DNA from 3 places in the Mesorhizobium sp. M0062 genome. Region 1 is predicted to be linked to each of the others. Evidence: riboswitches for the same ligand, from Rfam matches in the RefSeq annotation. Region 1 holds a riboswitch; each other region holds the start of a gene.
What was found. A riboswitch is a leader RNA that binds a small molecule or an ion and turns the genes downstream of it on or off. The one in region 1 is predicted to bind cobalamin.

Region 1 (7,093 bases):
AAGGGAATGATCGCCGACTGCTCGCGGCCCTTCGGATATTTCTTGATCCATTGCTTCGCAACCGCCGCATTCGCCCGGTTGAAGGCGAAGGAGGCTGGCTGGACGCTTGCTTCTGCGAGACGGCGGACTGACATTTAGCGATCGACCTCACCAAACACGATGTCGAGGGAGCCAAGAACGGCGGTGACGTCGGCCAGCATGTGGCCGCGGCAGAGGAAATCCATGGCTTGCAGATGCGCGAAGCCGGGCGCGCGCAGCTTGCAGCGGTAGGGCTTGTTGGTGCCGTCGGAGACGAGATAGACGCCGAACTCGCCCTTCGGCGCCTCGACCGCGGCATAGACCTCGCCGGCCGGCACGCGGTAACCCTCAGTATAGAGCTTGAAATGATGGATCAGCGCTTCCATCGAGCGCTTCATCGCCTGGCGCTTGGGCGGCACCACCTTGCCGTCGAGGTTCGACACCGGCCCGGTGCTCTCCTTGCCGAGCAGAAGGTCGACGCACTGACGCATGATCTTGGCCGACTGACGCATTTCTTCCATGCGCACGAGATAACGGTCGTAGCAGTCGCCGTTCTTGCCGATCGGGATGTCGAAATCCATCTCGGAATAGCATTCATAGGGCTGCGACTTGCGCAAATCCCAGGCAGCACCCGAGCCGCGCACCATGACGCCGGAAAAACCCCAGGCCCAGGCGTCGGCAAGCGACACGATACCGATATCGACATTGCGTTGCTTGAAGATGCGGTTGCCGGTAAGCAGCTTGTCGAGGTCGTCAAGCGACTTCAGGAACGGGTCGATCCACTTGCCGATGTCCTCGACCAGCTTCGCCGGCAGATCCTGGTGCACACCGCCCGGACGGAAATAGGCCGCGTGCATGCGCGAACCGGAAGCGCGCTCATAAAACACCATCAGCTTTTCGCGTTCGACGAAACCCCACAGCGGCGGCGTCAGCGCGCCGATATCCAGCGCCTGCGTCGTCACATTGAGGATGTGCGACATGATGCGGCTGAGCTCGGAATAGAGCACGCGGATCAACTGGCCGCGCTTCGGCACTTCGATGCCGAGCAACCGCTCGGTGGCGAGCGCGAAGGCATGCTCCTGGTTCATCGGTGCGCAATAGTCGAGCCGGTCGAGGTAGGGCACTGCCTGAAGATAGGTCTTGTGCTCGATCAGCTTTTCGGTGCCGCGATGCAGCAAGCCGATATGCGGATCGACGCGGTCGACCACCTCGCCGTCAAGCTCCAGCACAAGACGCAAAACACCGTGTGCCGCAGGGTGCTGCGGTCCGAAGTTGATGTTAAAGTTGCGGACGGAGGTTTCAGCCATTCTGGCGCCTCTGGCGAAGAGTCAGTAGTGAGTAGTGAGTAGTGATCATCAATCTCAATGCCTGCTTCATTCCGCCTGCTTGGCCTGCACCGTTCGGATAAGAGATCTCATCATTTTTCCAATCTCTTCGCATCGCAGCAGCAGCTCAATCTCATTGTCTTTTCGCAGCAGGCCAACCCGACATGCCAGCAGTATGTGTGTCTCCAGTTCCTTCAACGAGCCTTGCGCCATGCGCAAAAAATTGAACGAACGACCCTCTGTTCTCCCGACCGTATCCCTCCGCGACGTTCGCTGCGACCGAAACCGCCGATCGGCGCATCTGAGAGGTCATGCCGTAAATCTCATCCCTCGGAAACTCTTTGGTGAAACGGTAGCAATCCTCAGCAAGCGTCATCGCCGATTGCCACACCTTCAAGTCGCGATAAGATTCGATCCGTTGCTCCAAATCTTTTCCTACTGACTACTCACTACTTCCTACTCACTGTTTCGCCTTCTCATCGCCCGGCAGGACGTAGTCCGTCCCTTCCCATGGCGAGAGAAAATCGAAGTTCCTGAATTCTTGCTTCAATTCCACCGGCTCGTAGATCACGCGCTTGGCTTCGTCGTCGTAGCGCACCTCGACGAAACCTGTCAGCGGGAAGTCCTTGCGCAGGGGATGGCCCTCGAAGCCGTAATCCGTGAGGATGCGGCGCAGGTCCGGATGGCCGGAGAACAGCACGCCATAGAGATCGTAGGCTTCGCGCTCATACCAGTCGGCGCCGGGATAGACAGCGGTGAGCGACGGCACCAGCGTCTCTTCGTCGGCCTGCACCTTGATGCGGATGCGCAAATTCTGCTTCGGCGACAGCAGATGATAGACGACATCGAAACGCTTGACGCGCGACGGGTAGTCGGCGCCGCAGATATCGATGATCGAAATGAACTGGCAGCCCGAATCGTCACGCAGGAAGCTTGTCACCTCGATCAGATTGTCTGTAGCAACCGAGATCGTCAGTTCGCCATAGGCAAGCACTGCATCGGTGACGCGGCCCGGCAGCTTTTCGCCGAGATAGGTCGACAGTTCGCTCAGGGATGCGGCCATGGGTCTACCGTTCGATCGTGCCGGTGCGGCGGATCTTCTTCTGCAGGAGAAGAATGCCGTAGAGCAGCGCTTCGGCGCTTGGCGGGCAGCCGGGCACATAGATGTCGACCGGCACGATGCGGTCGCAGCCGCGCACCACCGAATAGGAATAGTGATAATAGCCGCCGCCATTGGCGCAGGAACCCATCGAGATGACGTAGCGCGGCTCCGGCATCTGGTCGTAGACCTTGCGCAAAGCCGGGGCCATCTTGTTGGTCAGCGTTCCCGCCACGATCATGATGTCGGACTGGCGCGGCGACGCGCGAGGAGCCACGCCAAACCTTTCAGAATCATAGCGCGGCATCGAGGTGTGGATCATCTCGACGGCGCAGCAGGCGAGACCGAAGGTCATGAACATCAGCGAGCCGCTGCGTGCCCAGGTGATCAGCGCCTCGGTCGAGGTGACCAGAAAACCCTTGTCGGCCAGTTCATTGTTGATCTCGAGGAAGAACGGATCGTCGGAACCGACCGGACGTCCCGTATTGGGGTCGATCAGGCCTTTGGGCTTCGGCGCGACGAGCGTTCCGGAACTGTCGTTCAATCCCATTCCAGCGCTCCTTTTTTCCACTCATAGGCAAAGCCGATGGTCAGCACCGCCAAAAACACCATCATCGACCAGAAACCGAGCATGCCGATCTTCGAGAACGACACCGCCCACGGAAACAGGAAGGCCACTTCCAGATCGAAGATGATGAACAGGATCGACACCAGGTAGAAGCGGATGTCGAATTTCATCCGGGCATCGTCGAACGAGTTGAACCCGCACTCGTAGGCGGAAAGCTTCTCCGGATCGGGATTGCGATAAGCCACCAGGAACGGCGCGATGATAAGCGCCAGGCCTACAACCGCAGCCACGGCGATGAAGAGGACGATGGGCAGGTATGAACTGAGGAGTACGTTCATGCTCGGCTTTCCGTTGGCGGCCAATCCACTTTGATTACAGCAACCAACCCTAATGCGGAAGCGCGACAGTTTAACCGCTGAACCGTGTTAGGTGCCTTTGCTGCAACGCGGCGAGGGTTAGCGCACGGCTTTCAGCGAAGCAAGTCAAACCTTGTTCAAAAGACAGTGCTGGACGGCAGGCCGGGAAAAACTGGTCCGATCTCCTCCTGTTTGATTTCCTTCATCTTTCACTCCACTTTTGTCTCCTGACACATCTCCCGCCATTTGCCTGCTAGCATGACCGGAATCGCCGGCTAAAGTCGGGAAAATGGTTCGAGGCAAGACACTTTGACGAAGGACAAAATCTCACTCCCCGCGGCCAGGCGCATCGCGCTCGCCGCGCAAGGATTTCTCGATCCCCGCCCGGTCGGCACGCCCGATCGCCGCCACCTCGCCCGCGTGCTGTCGCGCACCGGCCTGCTGCAGATCGATTCCGTCAGCGCCGTGGTGCGCGCCCACTATATGCCGCTCTATTCGCGCCTTGGCCCCTACCCGCTCACCCTGCTCGACAATGCCGCAATCACCCGCAAGCGCACCGTGTTCGAGTACTGGGCGCATGAGGCCTCGTTCCTGCCGGTCGAGACCTACCCACTGATGCGCTGGCGCATGCAGCGCGCTGAAAGCGGCGACGAAATGTATCTGGGCCTCGCCAAATGGGGCCGCGAGCACGCCGCCTATATCGAAGAGATCTACCGCGCGGTCGCCGAGCGCGGCCCGATTGCCGCTTCGGCACTGGAGGGCCAGAAAGGTTCGGGCGGCTGGTGGGGCTGGAGCCACGCCAAGCACGCCTTCGAATGGCTCTTCTGGGCCGGACGCATCACCACGGCGCACCGCCGTGGCTTCGAGCGTTTCTACGACCTGCCCGAGCGCGTGCTGCCGCAGGCGATCCTCGACCTGCCGGTGCCGGCGGCCGAGGACGCGCACCGCGAATTGCTGCGCATTTCCGCCCGCGCCCACGGCATCGCGACGTCGGGTGACCTGCGCGATTATTTCCGCTTGTCGCCGGCCGACATGAAGGGCCGGCTGGAGGAACTGGTCGAGATGGGCGAACTGCTGCCGGTAAACGTCGAAGGCTGGGACAAGCCGGCTTACCTCTATAGGGACGCCCGCCTGCCGCGAAAGATCGAGGCCCGCGCCTTGCTGGCCCCCTTCGATCCGGTGGTCTTCGAGCGCGCGCGCACCGAGCGTCTCTTCGATTTCCGCTACCGCATCGAGATCTACACCCCGGCCGACAAGCGGCAATATGGCTATTACGTGCTGCCTTTCTTGCTCGGCGACAAGATCGTCGCCCGCGTCGACCTCAAGGCCGACCGGCCTGCGAGTGTCTTACGCGTCCACGCCGCCTATGCCGAAGCAGGCGCACCGCCTGAGACCACCGCACAGCTTTTCGAGGAACTAAAGGAGATGCAGGGCTGGCTTGGCCTTGAGCGCATCGAAGTGACGCCGGCCGGCAATCTGGGGAAACCCCTGGCCGACATCGCTATGTCGTAGCAGCGCGTTGACACAACTCCCCGCAACAGCCTAAATCCGCTCCAGACGGTCCCCTGCCCGCAACGGCAAGGGCCAAGAGGGAATGCGGTGCGGGACAAAATCCCAAATCCGCGGCTGTCCCCGCAACTGTAAGCGAAGAGCCAAGGCCGAATGCCACTGGGTAACACCGGGAAGGCGGCTAACCAAGGCGATGACCCGCGAGCCAGGAGACCTGCCGTCTGAGACAAAGTATCCGATCGCCTGGCGGGTTTCCGGGCAAGGAGCACGGTTTTTGGACCAGAACAGCAGTTTTTCGGCTGGCACAGCGGACATTGCGTCCGGGGACAACGACGCCCTGACCGGCGTGACCATCATCGTCTGCGCCTCCTGCCGCGATGAGACCGGTTCCGACGCCCATCCGCGCGCCGGCGAATTGCTGGCTGAGGACACACGCCGCGCCGCTGCCGGCGATATCCGGGTCCGCACCGCCGAATGTCTCGGCAATTGCAAGCGCCGCCTCAGCGCCGCCATCCTGCGCGACGGCTGTTGGAGCTATGTCTTTGGCGATTTGACCCCAACCAGCGGCGTCGATCTCGTCACCGGCGCAAAACTTTTCGCGACTTCGACCGACGGCCTCATCCCCTGGCGCGGCCGGCCCGATAGCCTCAAGCGCGGCCTAGTGGCCCGCATCCCGCCCCTCGATATCCTGAAGGACTGACCATGACCGCCAACCTCTCCCGTGTTCCCTGCACCGTCGTTACAGGCTTCCTGGGTGCCGGCAAGACGACGCTGGTCCGCCATCTCCTGGAAAATGCCGGCGGCAAGCGCATCGCCATCATCGTCAACGAGTTCGGCGACATCGGCATCGACGGGGAAATCCTGAAAGGCTGCGGCATCGACACCTGCCCCGAGGAAAACATCGTCGAACTGGCCAATGGCTGCATCTGCTGTACAGTCGCCGACGATTTCGTGCCCGCCCTCGACAAGATCCTCGCGCTGACACCGAGGGTCGACCACATCCTGATCGAGACCTCGGGCCTCGCTCTGCCCAAGCCGCTGGTCCAGGCGTTCCAGTGGCCAAGCGTGAAGAGCCGGGTGACCGTCGATGGCGTCATCGCCGTGGTCGACGGCCCGGCGCTGGCCGAAGGCCGCGTCGCCAACGACATGGACGCGTTGCAGGCACAGCGCGCTCAGGACGAAACGCTCGACCACGACGATCCGGTCGAAGAAGTCTTCGAGGACCAGATCGCCTGCGCCGACCTGATCATCCTGTCGAAAAGCGATTTGATGGATTCAGCCGGTTCGGCCCGCGCCAACGCCATCATCAATGAGCATTCCGCTCGCGCGGTAAAAATCGTGCCGACTGCGCATGGCAAGGTCGACCCGTCGGTGCTGCTTGGCCTCGGTCTCGCCGTCGAAGACGACATCGAGAACCGCAAGTCGCATCACGACGGCGCTTTCGATCATGAGCATGACGATTTCGACACCTTCATCGTCGACATCCCCTCGATCGCCAATCCCGACGACCTGGCCAAGCGCGTCGCCACCGCCGCCGAACAGGAAAACGTGTTGCGTGTAAAAGGCTTCGTCGATGTCGGCGGCAAGCCGATGCGGCTTTTGCTGCAGGCCGTCGGCCCACGCGTCAACCATTACTATGACCGCGCCTGGACGGCCGAGGACGATCGCCGCTCGCGTCTCGTCGTCATTGGCCTGAAGGGGCTGAACCGTCCGGCGATCGAGCGTATACTCGCCGGTTGATCTCAGGCACGAGCCGCGATGCATATACTCGCCACGACCTCCGCCTCGCTCGACGATCTCGCCGAGCCAGTTGATCTCCGGCAGACGCCGGCGGATATCGTGGCGCTGTCCTTCACCGACAGCGACCTCGCCGGCCTCGCGGCGGCCTGGAAGGCCGATGCCGTCCGCCTGCCGTCGATGCGGCTGGCGGCGCTGCGCGACCTGCGCCATCCCATGTCCGTGGACCTCTGGATCGACAGCGTCGCCCGCCACGCCAAGGTGATTTTGGTGCGCATCCTCGGCGGCTACGACTGGTGGCGCTATGGCTGCGACCAGCTTGCCGCGACTGCCGGTGCGAACGGCATCAAGCTGGCGCTGCTGCCGGGCGAGAGCCACGACGAGGATCTCAGGCTGATCGAAGCCTCGACGCTGCCGCGCGAGGATCTGGACGGCCTGCTTGGTTATTTCCGCGAGGGTGGCCCGGAGAATATGACGGCGC
Region 2 (7,093 bases), on a different contig from region 1:
GTTCCAAACCGTGGCCCCGCTTGTCTTCGACTGGCCGAACTGCTTGCAATTTCGGCTAAAGGCAAGAAGAGCGCCCATTTGTTTGTTCGACACAGGATATCGACGGTCGTCACGGCCACCGAGATTTGTCCGGTCGTTGGACAACCCTTCGAAATCGCAACTTCTGCGGAGAACGCGAAATGAGAAATTCGGTAGGACTTGGTCCTGAGCCATGATGACACTGGTTAGTCGCCTACGCATGGCAGCGCATCCTGACCGCCTTCGAATCCTGGGCCTTTGTGCGCATGCGGACCTAACTGTCTGCGAGCTAGCGGAGATTCTGAGCGTGTGTCGAGAGCGGGTTGCGCGACACGTCCGGCTGCTCGCCAGAGCCGACTTTCTTTGCTGCAACGAACAGCCTCCGTGGCGCTCGTACCATCTCAACGCAGGATCCAACGACGGCGGGCTGGTTCAATTATTGGTCGATCTCCTGCCCCATCGCGACGGCTATCATAAACAGGACCTGCAGCGGCTCGAAGCGGTACGAGACACGCGGCCGAAAAGGACCGCGTGCTTGATCGTGAAATAGGTCAATCCAATTGGAGCGCGAAGCTACCATGGACAACTCCGCAGACGGCGCAATCGCACAGCCGGACACCCACGGGCGGTCTTCCTTGGCCGCGGTTGATTGCCGCGTCCACGAGCTGCTTCTGAGACAGGAGCGGCAGGAGCGGACGACCCTCAAGCTCATCGCCTCAGAGAACTTTGCGTCCTCGGCCGTGCTGGAAGCGAACGGCTCGATTTTCACGAACAAGTACGCCGAGGGGTACCCCGGCGCGCGCTACTACGCTGGAAACGAGATCGTTGATGAGCTTGAGGATCTGGCCATTGGGCGCCTGAAAACGCTATTTGGCAGCGAGCATGCCAACGTCCAGCCTTATTCCGGCTCGCCGGCCAACCAGGCTGTCTATCGTGCGCTTTTGAGTCCCGGTGACAAAGTCATGGGCTTGCCCCTTCCGGAAGGGGGCCATCTGACTCATGGTTGGGCCATCAACTTTTCCGGAACTGACTATCAACGCGTGCCCTATGGACTAGATGAAAAGACACAGCAGATTGACTATGACCGCTTGCGCGAGACAGCCAAGCGGGAACGGCCGCGGCTCATTTGGGTCGGCGGAACCGCTTACCCGCGTGTCTTTGACTACGCGGCAATGGCAGAAATTGCCCTGGAAGCGAACTCCTATCTCGTAGCCGACATTGCGCACATCAGCGGCCTGATTGCCGCGGGAGCGCACCCGAATCCCGTGGGCCATTGCGACGTGGTCAGCAGCACGTCCCACAAGTCGATCCGCGGTCCCCGCGGTGGCTTCATTTTGTCAAGGAACGAAGATCGCTATCAGGCCCTGTATCATACAAAGAGCAAATACAATCTCGCCAGACGAATAGACCGGGCGGTCTTCCCTCACCTGCAAGGCGGACCTCACATGAATGCCATCGCTGCGCTAGCGGTTGCCTTGCACGAAGCCGCGAACCCGTCCTTCCGAGGCTACGGCCAACAGACGGTCAAGAATGCCAAGGCTCTGGCACATGCACTGCTTGAGCGAGGTTATGACCTGGTTACCGGGGGGACGGACAATCACATGCTGATCCTTGATCTTCGCGATCGGCCACTATCGGGCAAGGCCTATGCCGAGCGACTAGCAAAGGCAGGGATCATCACAAACTTTAATATGGTGCCTGGCGACCCGCGGCATCCGGCGGTCACAAGCGGAATTCGCCTGGGGGCGCCAGCAGTGACGTCAATGGGCATGCGCGATGTGGAAATGGTGCAAATTGCTGGCTTCATTGACTCCGTCCTCCAGCGGCCAGACGACGAAGATCTCCATGCCTGCGTGCGAAGAGACGTTGCCGACTTGTGCGCTGCGTTCGAGGTCCCGGGCATCTCCGACAAGTAAGGTGGGCCAAGCAAAATGCCCATACCACATCCAACATCCGAAGCGAGGTATTCATGGCTAGGCAGTTCGTGTTCTCTTCCGAATCGGTTGGCGCGGGGCACCCGGATAAGTTGGCCGACAACATCTCGGATGCCATCCTCGATGCCATCCTCCGCACGGATCCCAAGGCGCGCGTCGCCTGTGAAGCGTTGGTAAAATCAGGGATAGTCGTTCTGGCTGGCGAGATCACCAGCGATGCCCAGGTGGATTACAGCCAAGTTGCGCGCGATACGATTCTCGACATTGGGTACGACGACGAGGCCGTCGGCTTTGACGGCCGGCGTTGCTCCGTCGTTCATGCCCTCACCGAGCAGTCGCCCGACATCAGCCAAGGCGTTGACGAGGGAAGAGGGCAAGACCTCCAGCAGGGAGCGGGAGATCAGGGCCTCATGTTCGGCTACGCATGCCGCGAAACCGATACCCTGATGCCTTTGCCGATCCAGCTCGCTCATCGCTTGACGAAACGGCAGGCGTATGTCCGGAAGGCACAACAGCTTGGCTGGTTGCGTCCTGACATGAAATCCCAAGTCTCAGTGCGCTATGAGGGGTTGCGCCCGGTCGCCCTGGATACCATCGTCGTGTCGACGCAACATGACGAGCAGGTCTCGCAAGAGACTGTCCGCGAGGGCGTCATTGAGGAAATCATAAAGCCTGTCCTGCCGACCCACCTGGAGACGGAAGGCATCAGAATTCTGGTCAACCCGACGGGGCGGTTCGTAGTCGGCGGGCCGCGCGGCGACTGCGGTCTCACTGGACGCAAGATCATCGTCGATTCCTATGGCGGGATGGGTCGTCATGGCGGCGGCGCCTTCTCGGGCAAGGACCCGTCCAAGGTTGACCGCTCGGCTGCCTATGCAGCCCGCTATGTCGCAAAGAACATCGTCGCTAGCGGACTTGCGGACGTGTGCGAGGTGCAGCTTGCTTACGCAATCGGTGTGGCCAGTCCGGTTTCCGTCATGGTCAACACGTTCGGGACAGCCAGGGTTGAGGAAAGCAGGATCGAGCGCCTCATTCTTGAGTTGTTCGATCTCAGACCGAAAGGCATTATCAAGATGCTTGATCTCTTACGCCCTATATATCGCAATACAGCGACCTATGGCCATTTCGGCCGTGAAGAGCCTGATTTCACCTGGGAGAAGACAGACAGGGCGGACGAATTGCGTCGCGAGGCAGGACTCGCCGCCCCGTGAGAGCCGCCGGCGAACGGATTGGCAAGCGGAAAGCCCATTTCCACCGGGCAGACCCGCGCCTGGCAGGCGTGGCGAGAAGCCGGCTCGGGTTTTTTGGCGGAGACATTGATGCCGGATTATGACGTGCTTTGCATCGGCAATGCCATTGTCGACATCATCGCCCAGTGCGACGAGGCATTCCTCGAGATCAACGGCATCATCAAGGGCGCGATGAACCTGATCGACACGCGCCGCGCCGAACTGCTCTACAGCCGCATGGGCCCGGCGATCGAGGCCTCCGGCGGCAGTGCCGGCAACACGGCGGCCGGCGTAGCCAGCTTCGGCGGACGCGCCGCCTTCTTCGGCAAGGTCTCCAACGATGCGCTGGGCGAAATCTATGCGCACGATATCCATGCACAGGGTGTCGCCTTCGACACCAGGCCGCTCAAGGGCGAGCCGCCGACGGCGCGCTCTATGATCTTCGTCACGCCCGACGGCGAGCGCTCGATGAACACCTATCTCGGCGCCTGCGTCGAGCTTGGCCCTGAGGATGTCGAGGCCGACAAGGCATCCGGCGCCAAGGTTACCTATTTCGAGGGCTATTTGTGGGATCCGCCGCGCGCCAAGGAGGCGATCCGGCAGACGGCGAAGCTCGCACACGAGGCCGGACGCGAAGTGTCGATGACGTTGTCGGATTCGTTCTGCGTCGACCGCTACCGGGACGAGTTCCTCGAGCTGATGCGCTCGGGCACTGTCGACATCGTCTTTGCCAACAGCCACGAGATCAAGTCGCTCTACCAGACAAAATCCTTCGACGAGGCCCTGGCTCAGATCCGCAAGGACTGCAAGATTGCCGCCGTCACCCGTTCCGAAAAAGGCTCGGTGATCGTGCGCGGCGACGAGACCGTGGTCATCGAGGCGACCGCCATCAAGGAGTTGGTCGACACCACCGGCGCCGGCGACCTCTACGCCGCCGGTTTCCTGCATGGCTACACGCAGGGCCGCAACCTCAAGACCTGCGGCGACCTTGGCTCGCTGGCGGCCGGCCTGGTGATCCAGCAGATCGGCCCAAGGCCAAGGCAGAATTTGCGCCGCGAGGCGGAAGGGGCTGGGTTGCTGTAGATGCGCCGGCAACTAACCAGCCGCCCTACTGACGCGATGACCGCAGTGGCGGAACTGTGTCAAAGCTCGCTGATAGCGACAGCCATTCGCTTCGGAGAACTGACCCATGCTGCTGCCGTGAAGCTCGCTGGAGGAGCGGTGCAAGGCGTGCTTGCCATGACGGCATTCACCGTCATCCAGATCGTCACCAGCATTTTCCAGAAGCTCAGCTTGGGGAAGGCCAGTAAGGTTCCTGAGGTAACGGAGAACTCGCGGCGTCCGTCGGACTTGACTTGCGATCACGTCCCACGATGCCGAATGCGGGCAGCAGACTGAATATTTCACAATGCTAGACAAAGGCGTAAAAGCGCGATCACATAGCGACATAAACATTTCGTTATGCGTCATTGACAAAAGAGCGAACAGCTGTGATTGTCTGCGTGTCGTGGTTCTCGCGTGCGGCGCTGCCGCAGCGGAGCTAAGAGGGAAGCCGGTGCGATGCCGGCGCTGCCCCCGCAACTGTTAGCGGCGAGCCAACCCCAATCATGTCACTGAGGCGAATACCCTCAGGAAGACGGGTAGAGGCTATGACCCCGCGAGCCAGGAGACCTGCCACGCGAATTACGTCCACGGGCGGGGTGTCTCGGTGGCCGCTGCAACCCGGCGTTGATGCCGGCCTGCTAGCGCCTTCCTTGTCACCGACGCCCCAATCATCGGGGTATGACATGACTGTCTCTCAGCAAATTCCTGTAGCAACGCTCGGCATGCCGCGCTTCGGTCGTCGGCGAGAACTGAAATTCGCGCTTGAAAGCTACTGGTCCGGAACATCGTCCGCTGGCGACCTTCTTGCGACGTCGAAGGCGCTCCGAGCCGCTAGCTGGGAAGAGCAGCGCGATCGCGGCGTGTCGAAAATCCCGTCGAACGACTTCTCGCTTTACGACCATGTGCTCGACACCGCAGCCATGGTCGGGGCCGTTCCATCCCGTTACGGCTGGAATAGCGGCGAGGTCCCACTTGACATCTACTTCGCAATGGCGCGCGGCTACCAGGGTCAGACGCAGGATTGTGGACACGCTGGTTACCAGGAGGAGGCTCATGGACCTGGTGTAACCGCGATGGAAATGACCAAGTGGTTTGACACCAACTACCACTACATTGTGCCGGAACTCGATGATGATCAGACGTTCGCCCTCTCGTCATCGAAGCCGGTCGATTACTTCCTCGAGGCTAAAGCTCTCGGCATTCACACACGCCCAGTCATCCTTGGACCCATCACCTTCCTCAAGCTGGCGAAATCGCGTGCCGAAGGGTTCGGTCCCATCGCGCTCCTACCGCGGCTGCTGCCGGTTTACGAGCAGCTTCTGGAGAGGCTGAATCTGTCGGGAGCCGACTGGGTGCAGATCGATGAGCCAGCGCTTGTCCTCGATCTGAACCCGAACGAACGAGCTGCGTTCGAATTCGCCTATGGCCAGCTGTCGAAAGCCGCGCCCGAGCTGAAGATCATGCTGGCTACGTATTTCGGGTCGCTGGGAGACAATCTCGAAACCGCGGTTTCTCTGCCCCTGGCCGGCCTGCATATTGATCTCGTGCGCGCTCCCGAGCAGCTGGAAACGGTGGGTCGGCTCGCTCCGAAGGATCTGGTGCTCTCGCTCGGCTTGATCGATGGCCGCAACGTCTGGCGTGCGAACCTGCCCGCCATTCTCGACCGCATCAAACCGATCGTCGCCGGCTGGCCCTTGGACCGCGTCGAAATCGCGCCTTCTTGCTCGATGCTGCATGTGCCGATTGACCTGCGCATGGAGACGGAACTCGAGGCCGACATCAGGTCGTGGCTCGCCTTCGCGGCCCAGAAGACCGACGAGCTGGTCTTGCTGGCCCGGGCCCTTTCCAAAGGCAGGGATGCGGTGGCAGCCGCGTTGAAAGCTTCTGCCGAGGCTGCCGCCACTCGCTTGACGTCCACGAAGATCCATGACCCGCTTGTTGAGGGGCGGATCGCCAGCATTGACCATAGCATGAAACGACGAGAGAGCGCTTTTGGCGAGCGCTCCAGAGTCCAGGCCGGCACGCTCGGGCTGCCGCCGTTCCCGACGACGACAATCGGGTCCTTCCCGCAGACGCCGCAGGTACGCCGCGCGCGGTCCGCTCATGCGAAGGGCCAGCTCAGTTATGTCGACTACGAGATTTTCCTGAAGAAGGAGATCGAGTCAGCAATTCGTTGGCAGGAAGAGATCGGGCTGGACGTGCTGGTGCACGGTGAGTTCGAACGAAACGATATGGTACAGCATTTCGGCGAGCAGCTGTCCGGCTTCGCCTTCACTCAGCATGCCTGGGTGCAAAGCTATGGGTCGCGCTACGTGCGTCCCCCCATCATCTTCGGGGACGTATCGAGGCGCAATCCGATGACGGTGCGCTGGTGGCAATTCGCCCAGTCGCTTACGGAAAAGCCTGTGAAGGGAATGCTCACAGGCCCAGTGACCATTCTCAACTGGTCCTTTGTTCGAGACGACGTACCCCGCTCCGAAGCCTGCCGCCAGATCGCGCTCGCCATCCGCGACGAAGTGACGGATCTCGAAAGGTCCGGCGCAAGGATGATCCAGATCGATGAGGCCGCGTTTCGCGAAGGATTGCCACTGCGCCAATCTGACTGGAAAGCCTATCTCGACTGGGCTGTCGAATGCTTCCGGATCGCTTCAACGGGTGTAAAGGACGCGACTCGAATCCATACCCACATGTGCTATTCGGAGTTCAACGAGATCATCGACGCGATCGCTGGAATGGATGCGGATGTCATTTCGATTGAGACGTCGCGCTCCAAGATGGAACTGCTGGACGCCTTCACGAGCTCCAAAT
Region 3 (7,093 bases), on a different contig from region 1:
CCAGCAAGCCGGCCGAGGTCGATCTCGGTGGTCAGGCGCTGCTGCCATTGACCGGGCACGGTTTTTCGGGACAATCCGGCACAGGTTCCATCCGCCTCGGCGGCTACGGCGCCTGGTTCGGGCGCATCGACTGAGTTTTTGACGAAACTGGATTTTTTGAGGAAATCCAGGTTCTCTAGGGAAATCACTGGGAGGAAATTATGGCCGATGTCACGCTGAGACAGGTGAAGAAATCATACGGCAATCTGCACATTCTCCACGGCATCGACCTCGACATAAAGTCGGGCGAGTTCATCGTCTTCGTCGGCCCGTCGGGTTGCGGCAAGTCGACCTTGCTGCGGTCCATCGCCGGGCTTGAGGAGATCACCTCCGGCGAGCTGAAGATCGCCGGCGAGGTGGTGAACGACGTGCCGCCTTCCAAGCGCGGCATTGCCATGGTGTTCCAGTCCTATGCGCTCTATCCGCACATGACCGTCTACGACAACATGGCCTTCTCGATGAAGATCGGCAAGGAAAGCAAGGCCGAGATCGACAAGCGGGTGCGGCAGGCCGCCGAAATCCTGCAGCTGACCAAATATCTCGACCGCCTGCCCAAGGCGATGTCGGGCGGCCAGCGCCAGCGTGTCGCCATCGGTCGCGCCATCGTGCGCAATCCGAAAGTGTTCCTGTTCGACGAGCCGCTGTCGAATCTCGACGCGGCGCTGCGCGTCGCGACCCGCATCGAGATCGCCAAGCTCAAGGAATCGATGCCTGCCACGACCATGATCTACGTCACCCACGATCAGGTCGAAGCGATGACGCTCGCCGACCGCATCGTCGTGCTGAAGGATGGCCATATCGAGCAGGTCGGCACGCCGATGGACCTCTACAAGAAGCCCGGCAATCTGTTCGTTGCCCAGTTCATCGGCTCGCCGGCCATGAACATCCTGCCGGCGACAATCGACAGGACGGGCAACCCGACAATCGTCAGCCATGTCGGCGGCCGCAAGGCAACGGTGCCGATCGCAACGCCGGCGTCAGCAAAGGGTGCGGCAGTCAGCTTCGGCGTGCGGCCGGAGGATCTGTCGGCCGCCACCGGCGCGGAATATCTTTTCGAGGGCGTGGTGGACTATGTCGAGCAACTCGGCGAGGTGCAGCTTGTCTATGTCGATATCGGCCGCGCTGACCTGCCGTTGGTGACCAAGCTGCCCGGCAATGTCGAGGTCAAGCGCGGGGCAAAGCTGCGACTGACCGCGGATGCCGGGGACCTGCACATCTTCGACGCCGATGGGCACTCCTTCTCGCTCAAGCCGGTGGAAGTGAAGGCGGCTTGAGATAGCTGCGTCGTACAGGCATGAAAAAAGAGCGGCGGGCCAGGCCCGCCGCTCTTTTTTTAAGCTTCGGCTGTTAGTTGTTGCCGAACCGATCCCTGTCGCTGCTCTGAGGAACGAACTTCTGTTGGTCGTTCGACGAGTTCAGCAGCTTGTAGACCGCCGAGTTGGTGCCGGTCGACGAAGTGCGGGTGGTGTCGACGGCAGCGGCCGGCTGGTTGGCGCCATTGGAGCCATAATTGTCGCTGCCGGCAAAGGCAGCGCTCGAAACAGCCAGAACGGCTGCGGTGGCAAGAACGATCTTCTTCATTTTAGTCTCCTGAATTTTTCTGATGCCGCCAGCTGCAGCGGATAAGCCCGCCACGTGCTGGAAACCGGCTTTTAGCGGCCGAAAAGGTTACGGTCGGCACCGTGGGCAGGCGCCTGCTCGGCTGGAGCCGACTTCTCAACCGAAGCCGTATGGCCACTATCGGTCGACGTAATCGCAGGCTGGTTGGCGCCGTTCGAACCGTAGTTGTCGCTGCCGGCGAAAGCGCTGCCGGAGATGGCCAAAACGGCGGCGGCAGCAAGGATGATCTTTTTCATTTCAATACTCCTGAATTTTTTGGGATCCCGAGAGCGACGGGTTAGCCGCCCTTCTTTGGTCGGGATCAGCGATTGCCGTAGAGGTCGCGGTCGGCGCCCTGAACGACAGGCTGCTTGTCAGCGTGCGCCGGCTTCTGAATGGAAGCCGTATACGAGCTGTCGACCGAGACGGCTGGCTGGTTCGCACCATTGGAACCGTAATTGTCGCTACCGGCGAAGGCGCTGCCGGTGATCGCCAAAACGGCTGCGGCAGTGAGGATGATCTTTTTCATTTTTAGTACTCCAGTTTGTCTGTCCGTCTAGCGGCGTGTCTTGGGAGCAATTCGCGTCGTTCGGACAGCCCCGATGTGGGAAAGCCATAGGCTGGTTTCCAATCACGAAGTTGTTCCGTGTGGACCACGGTCCTGCACCTTGAAATTGTGCCAGGAAGTTCCTCTATGGTCATTTATCGCATTGTTTTCAGTTGCTTATGTCGAACCGAGTGGTTCGCTCCGGTGTCGGTTTCCGGGCCGTCGTTCACACGGTCCTGCACGCATTGTCAACAGAAACGAACCGTTCGGTTCGATTAGAGATTGCTAATAGTAACTTTTCGATACCGTTGAGCCCTTTTTGCCCCCGATCGAACTGGATCCGCAGCGATTCGAAACGGCGATGATGGCGTCGCAAGAAACGTCTCAGCTCTTTGACCGGCGGCGGGGAGCGTATGCCGCGCGTGTCGCGCCGCATGGATACGATGTCGCTTTCATGCCGACGTCGCGATCGCTGCCGTGATTAGATGATCGCATCTCAGGTGCCGCTTCGTGACGACGCAGCGGAGAATTGGGAAGCCGGTCAGAATCCGGCGCTGCCCCCGCAACGGTGGTGGAGTTGAAGTCGCAACGGGAGACCACTGGGCAAGAGCCTGGGAAGGTGTCGCGATGGTCCGCAAGGACAACTCCAGAGCCCGGAAACCAGCCCGAGATGCATAGACTCGACTGATCGCGGTGGGCGGTCAAGAGGTGGATAGTGCATGTCCGGCGCCGCGCCGGCCTGCGTCCGATCCTTCCTCCATCACCACCAAGTTCAGTCCTTAAACCACGAGGACAGAACTATGGATACGCGCAACGACATGCTGAGGCTCCTGAACGGCCGCAAGCAAGGCTTTTCGCTGGAACAGCCCTTCTACACCGACCCGGACTATTTCAAGCTCGACATGGAGCTTATCTGGTATCGCGACTGGCTGTTCATCGGCCATGATTGCGAACTGCCGAAGCCCGGCAGCTATATCACCGTGCAGATCGGCGATTATCCGGTGGTGCTGGTCCGCGACCAGAAGGGCAACATCAACGCCTTTCACAATTCCTGCCGCCATCGCGGCAGCCGTGTCTGCAACACTGAGAAGGGCATGGCGGCAAAGCTTGTCTGCCCCTATCACCAGTGGACCTACGAGCTTGACGGCCGGCTGCTGTTTGCCCGCCAGATGGCCGACGGTTTCGACAAGAGCCAGTTCGGCCTGAAGCCCGTCGCCTGCGAGAGCGTCGGCGGCTACATCTTCATCTGCCTGGCGAAAGAACCTGCCGACTTTGCGCCGATGCGCGCCATGATAGAGCCCTACCTCAAGCCGCACCGGCTGAATGAAGCCAAGGTCGCCTTCGAGAGCACCATCATCGAGAAGGGCAACTGGAAGCTGGTCTGGGAAAACAACCGCGAATGCTATCACTGCGCCGGCAATCATCCAGAGCTGTGCAAGACATTCCCCGAAGCGCCGACGGTGACCGGCGTGCAGGGCGCCGACAGCGATCCGGAGATGCTGGCGCACTGGGCGAAATGCGAGGCGGCGGGCCTGCCGAGCAAGTTCCGCATCGATCCGGCCGGGCAATACCGCGCCACCCGCGCGCCGCTGCTGCGCGATGCCGTCAGCTACACGATGTCGGGAAAGCGCGCGGTGACGAAGAACCTGTCCGACACTGTTGCCGCCGACCGCATCGGCACCTTGATGCACTACCACTATCCGACGACTTGGAACCACATACTGATCGACCATGCGGTCACCTTCCGGGTGCTGCCGATCAGCACCACGCAAACCGCGGTGACGACCAAGTGGCTGGTGCACAAGGATGCGGTCGAGGGGGTCGACTACAACCTTGAGGAGCTCACCCATGTCTGGACCGAGACCAACGACCAGGACCGCCGCATCGTCGAGGAAAACGCCTTCGGCATCCTGTCTCCGGCCTATGAGCCCGGCCCCTATTCGGAGCTGCACGAGGGCGGCGTGATCCAGTTCGTCGAATGGTACGCGGCCTTCATCGGCCCGCGCCTTGCCGAAGGTGGCAGGCCGGCGCTGCGCAGCGTCGCGTGAGCTGGAGCAGGCGAAGAAGGACCGGAGGATGAATGCGATGACGGATCTTGGGCTCTATCGCCATCTCGACCAGATGGCGCCCTGGAACGATAGGCTGCAGGTGCTGGAAGTGATCGGCGTCAGCGACGAGGCGCCCGACGTCAAGACCTTCACCTTCCGCTCCGACAACCAGACCTGGTTCCGCTACAAGCCGGGCCAGTTCCTGACGCTGGAACTGCCGACACCGGACGGGCCGCTGATGCGCACCTATACGCTGTCGTCGTCGCCATCGCGGCCGTTTTCGATCGCGGTGACGGTCAAGGCGCAGGCCGGCAGCATCGGCACGCGCTGGATGTTCGACCATCTGGTGCCCGGTTCGCATGTCAAGGCCTACGGACCGGCCGGCGACTTCTCGTTGCACAGCCACCCGGCGGCCAAATACCTGTTCATTTCCGCCGGCTCCGGCGTGACGCCGATGATGTCGATGCTGCGCTGGCTGAACGACTGCGCGCCATGGACCGATGTCGGTTTCGTCAACTGCGCGCGGCGTGCCGAAGAGATCATCTTCCGCAAGGAACTCGAACTGCTCGGCGGCCATATGCCCGGCCTGTCGCTCGGCTTCATGATCGAGGAACGTTCCAGCCGCGAGGGCTGGTACGGTCATATGGGGCGCATCGATGCGATCCGGCTGCCCTTGCTGGCTCCGGACTTCCGCGAGCGCGAAATCTTCTGCTGCGGCCCCGATCCGTTCATGCGCGCCGTGCGCGGCATGCTGGAGGCCGCCGGCTTCGATATGACGAAATACCATCAGGAGAGCTTTGCCGCGCCCGTGGTGGAGGAAATCCCGGCGCCGTTTGCTTCACCCGCTGAAGACGGTGCTGTTGCACCTGTCGAGGCTGTGACGCCGATCCGCTTCTCGCTTTCGGAGGTCGACGCCGGCTGCGTTGCCGGCCAGACCGTGCTGCAGACGGCGCGCAGCTCGGGCGTGCGGATACCCGCCGCCTGCGAGTTCGGCCTGTGCGGCACCTGCAAGGTGAAGAAGGTCTCCGGCGCTGTCGAAATGAGCCACAATGGCGGCATCCTCGACCACGAGATCGATGACGGTTTTATCCTTGCCTGCTGCTCGAAACCGTTGTCGGCGCTCGAAATCGAGGCTTGAGCCGGTCGACTTCGCCGCAACGGTCGCCGACGCAAGCGTTGTGTTCGCGGGTCTTTGTCTTGCCAAGCATAGGCCGAGTGATTTAGACGCACTTAGGAAGGGCTGGGCAGACCGTGAAACCGGCGCATCCCTTCATGGGCGCATGGAACGGGGGACAGAGCGATGCAACAGCGGGTCTACGCGGTCGCAAGCAAGGACATCGTTTTCGAATCATTCGATGGCGAAGCCGTCGTTCTCGATCTTTCGAACGGCAAGTATTTCGGCTTTTCCGATTCCGGCAGCCGGGTCTGGCAAGCTTTGTCGTCCGGCGTCGCCACTGAAGCGCTGGTCGGAGCTGCCGCGGGCGCCGCAAAAATAAGCCTGGCCGACCTCGAAAGCTTCGTTGCCCGACTGCTCGATTTAGGGTTGCTTGCGCCAGCCGAAACACCGGCACAACCGCTTTCGGGCGAGCTGTCGTCTGCGCTTGCTGCCAGCAATGAGCCGCTCAAGGTCGATGTCCATGACGACCTTGCCGATCTCATCATTGTCGACCCGATCCATGAGGTCGAGGAACCTCTCGGCTGGCCGGCGGTGAAACAGGCATAATCGTTTCCCTAAAGCGCGTCGCGTTTGAACGGACTCAGGCGACGCGGTTTAGATCTTTGATTTTATGCATGTCGTCGTCTCAAAACCGGGGCCACCCCGAGCGACATGCATCAGGCGACCCGGCGCAATTCTGGACGCTGAACAACCAACACATGCCTTTGATCACGCTGCAAACCCTGCCGGATTATGCCCGCCATGTGCTGGCGGCCGCGGAAAGCGCCGCCGCCTTCTATCCCGTTACCGCCAGCGTGCGGTTGCCGGGACTGGACCTGAGTGTCCACCTCGACCATGGCACGCTGGCGGAAGCCATGAGCCATGCCTTCATACCGGCCCCGGAAAATCCGTCTGCATCTGACGGCTGCCGCATTTTCGTCGCCCACCCGGGCATCGATGGCGTCCCCGCCCCGGCCACCTGGGGCCGAGGCGATTACAACCATCATGCCTTTGCCAACCGGCTGGAAGAGGCCGGATTGCGCGGCAGCTACTATCATGACCTCGACTTCTGGCAGTTCCATGATCCGCAACGCCATGTCGGGGCGCAGCTGATGATGTCGGCCGACGCCTTTCCGCCATGGGAACAAGGGGCGCCGCTGCGCGCCTTCCTGCATTGGGAACATGCGGCGCGCGGCATGCGGCTCACCCATGCCGGCACGCTGGGCATCGATGGCAAGGGCGTCCTGCTGGCGGGCTCCGGCGGTGCCGGCAAATCGGGAACGGTCGTCGCCGGCTTGCTCAATGGGCTCGATAGTGTCGGCGACGACTATGTGCTGATCGACCGGACCGAGGGGGTGACGGCCTATCCGCTGTTTGCCACGCTCAAGCAGGATCCGGAGGGCTTCAAGCGGCTGAAGCTGGAGGGTCGGCTAAAGTCGTACCAACCGCTGAACTGGCAAGGCAAGCATGCCTTTCGCATCGACGAGATCGCGCCTCGACCACCTCCTGCAAGTCTGGACATTATTGCTTTGATAGTGCCCCATATCAGGGGAGGTGCGAGAAGCTCGGTCATGCCCATATCGCGCAAGGATGCCATGATCGCCTTGGCCCCGTCAGGAATCGTGCAGATGCCGGGCGAGCGGGAAGCGGGCTTTCGCTTTTTCAGCGAGCTTACCCGCGATCTGCCATGCTACCGGCTGTCGC

Region 2: another riboswitch for cobalamin. It lies ahead of metE (5-methyltetrahydropteroyltriglutamate--homocysteine S-methyltransferase); the one in region 1 lies ahead of NKJ64_RS18865 (DUF1636 family protein).
Region 3: another riboswitch for cobalamin. It lies ahead of NKJ64_RS01575 (aromatic ring-hydroxylating oxygenase subunit alpha); the one in region 1 lies ahead of NKJ64_RS18865 (DUF1636 family protein).

Annotation. Positions count from the first base shown of each region.
Region 1 is NZ_JAMYUO010000015.1:95,796-102,888, reverse strand. Features, by position in the region: gene NKJ64_RS18900 (NADH-quinone oxidoreductase subunit E) at 1-134, opposite strand, end outside; gene NKJ64_RS18895 (NADH-quinone oxidoreductase subunit D) at 135-1,325, opposite strand; partial or broken gene NKJ64_RS18890 (four helix bundle protein) at 1,392-1,719, opposite strand; gene NKJ64_RS18885 (NADH-quinone oxidoreductase subunit C) at 1,804-2,406, opposite strand; gene NKJ64_RS18880 (NuoB/complex I 20 kDa subunit family protein) at 2,411-2,992, opposite strand; gene NKJ64_RS18875 (NADH-quinone oxidoreductase subunit A) at 2,983-3,348, opposite strand; gene NKJ64_RS18870 (winged helix-turn-helix domain-containing protein) at 3,676-4,878, shown strand; cobalamin riboswitch at 4,908-5,111, shown strand; gene NKJ64_RS18865 (DUF1636 family protein) at 5,150-5,575, shown strand; gene cobW (cobalamin biosynthesis protein CobW) at 5,578-6,615, shown strand; gene cobN (cobaltochelatase subunit CobN) at 6,634-7,093, shown strand, end outside.
Region 2 is NZ_JAMYUO010000040.1:25,859-32,951, reverse strand. Features, by position in the region: gene glyA (serine hydroxymethyltransferase) at 597-1,934, shown strand; gene metK (methionine adenosyltransferase) at 1,988-3,163, shown strand; gene NKJ64_RS29130 (adenosine kinase) at 3,272-4,264, shown strand; cobalamin riboswitch at 4,673-4,874, shown strand; gene metE (5-methyltetrahydropteroyltriglutamate--homocysteine S-methyltransferase) at 4,969-7,093, shown strand, end outside.
Region 3 is NZ_JAMYUO010000001.1:340,359-347,451, reverse strand. Features, by position in the region: gene bglA (beta-galactosidase BglA) at 1-134, shown strand, start outside; gene NKJ64_RS01595 (ABC transporter ATP-binding protein) at 201-1,313, shown strand; gene NKJ64_RS01590 (DUF680 domain-containing protein) at 1,387-1,620, opposite strand; gene NKJ64_RS01585 (DUF680 domain-containing protein) at 1,692-1,895, opposite strand; gene NKJ64_RS01580 (DUF680 domain-containing protein) at 1,961-2,167, opposite strand; cobalamin riboswitch at 2,667-2,868, shown strand; gene NKJ64_RS01575 (aromatic ring-hydroxylating oxygenase subunit alpha) at 2,986-4,233, shown strand; gene NKJ64_RS01570 (FAD-binding oxidoreductase) at 4,271-5,371, shown strand; gene NKJ64_RS01565 (PqqD family protein) at 5,534-5,956, shown strand; gene NKJ64_RS01560 (serine kinase) at 6,109-7,093, shown strand, end outside.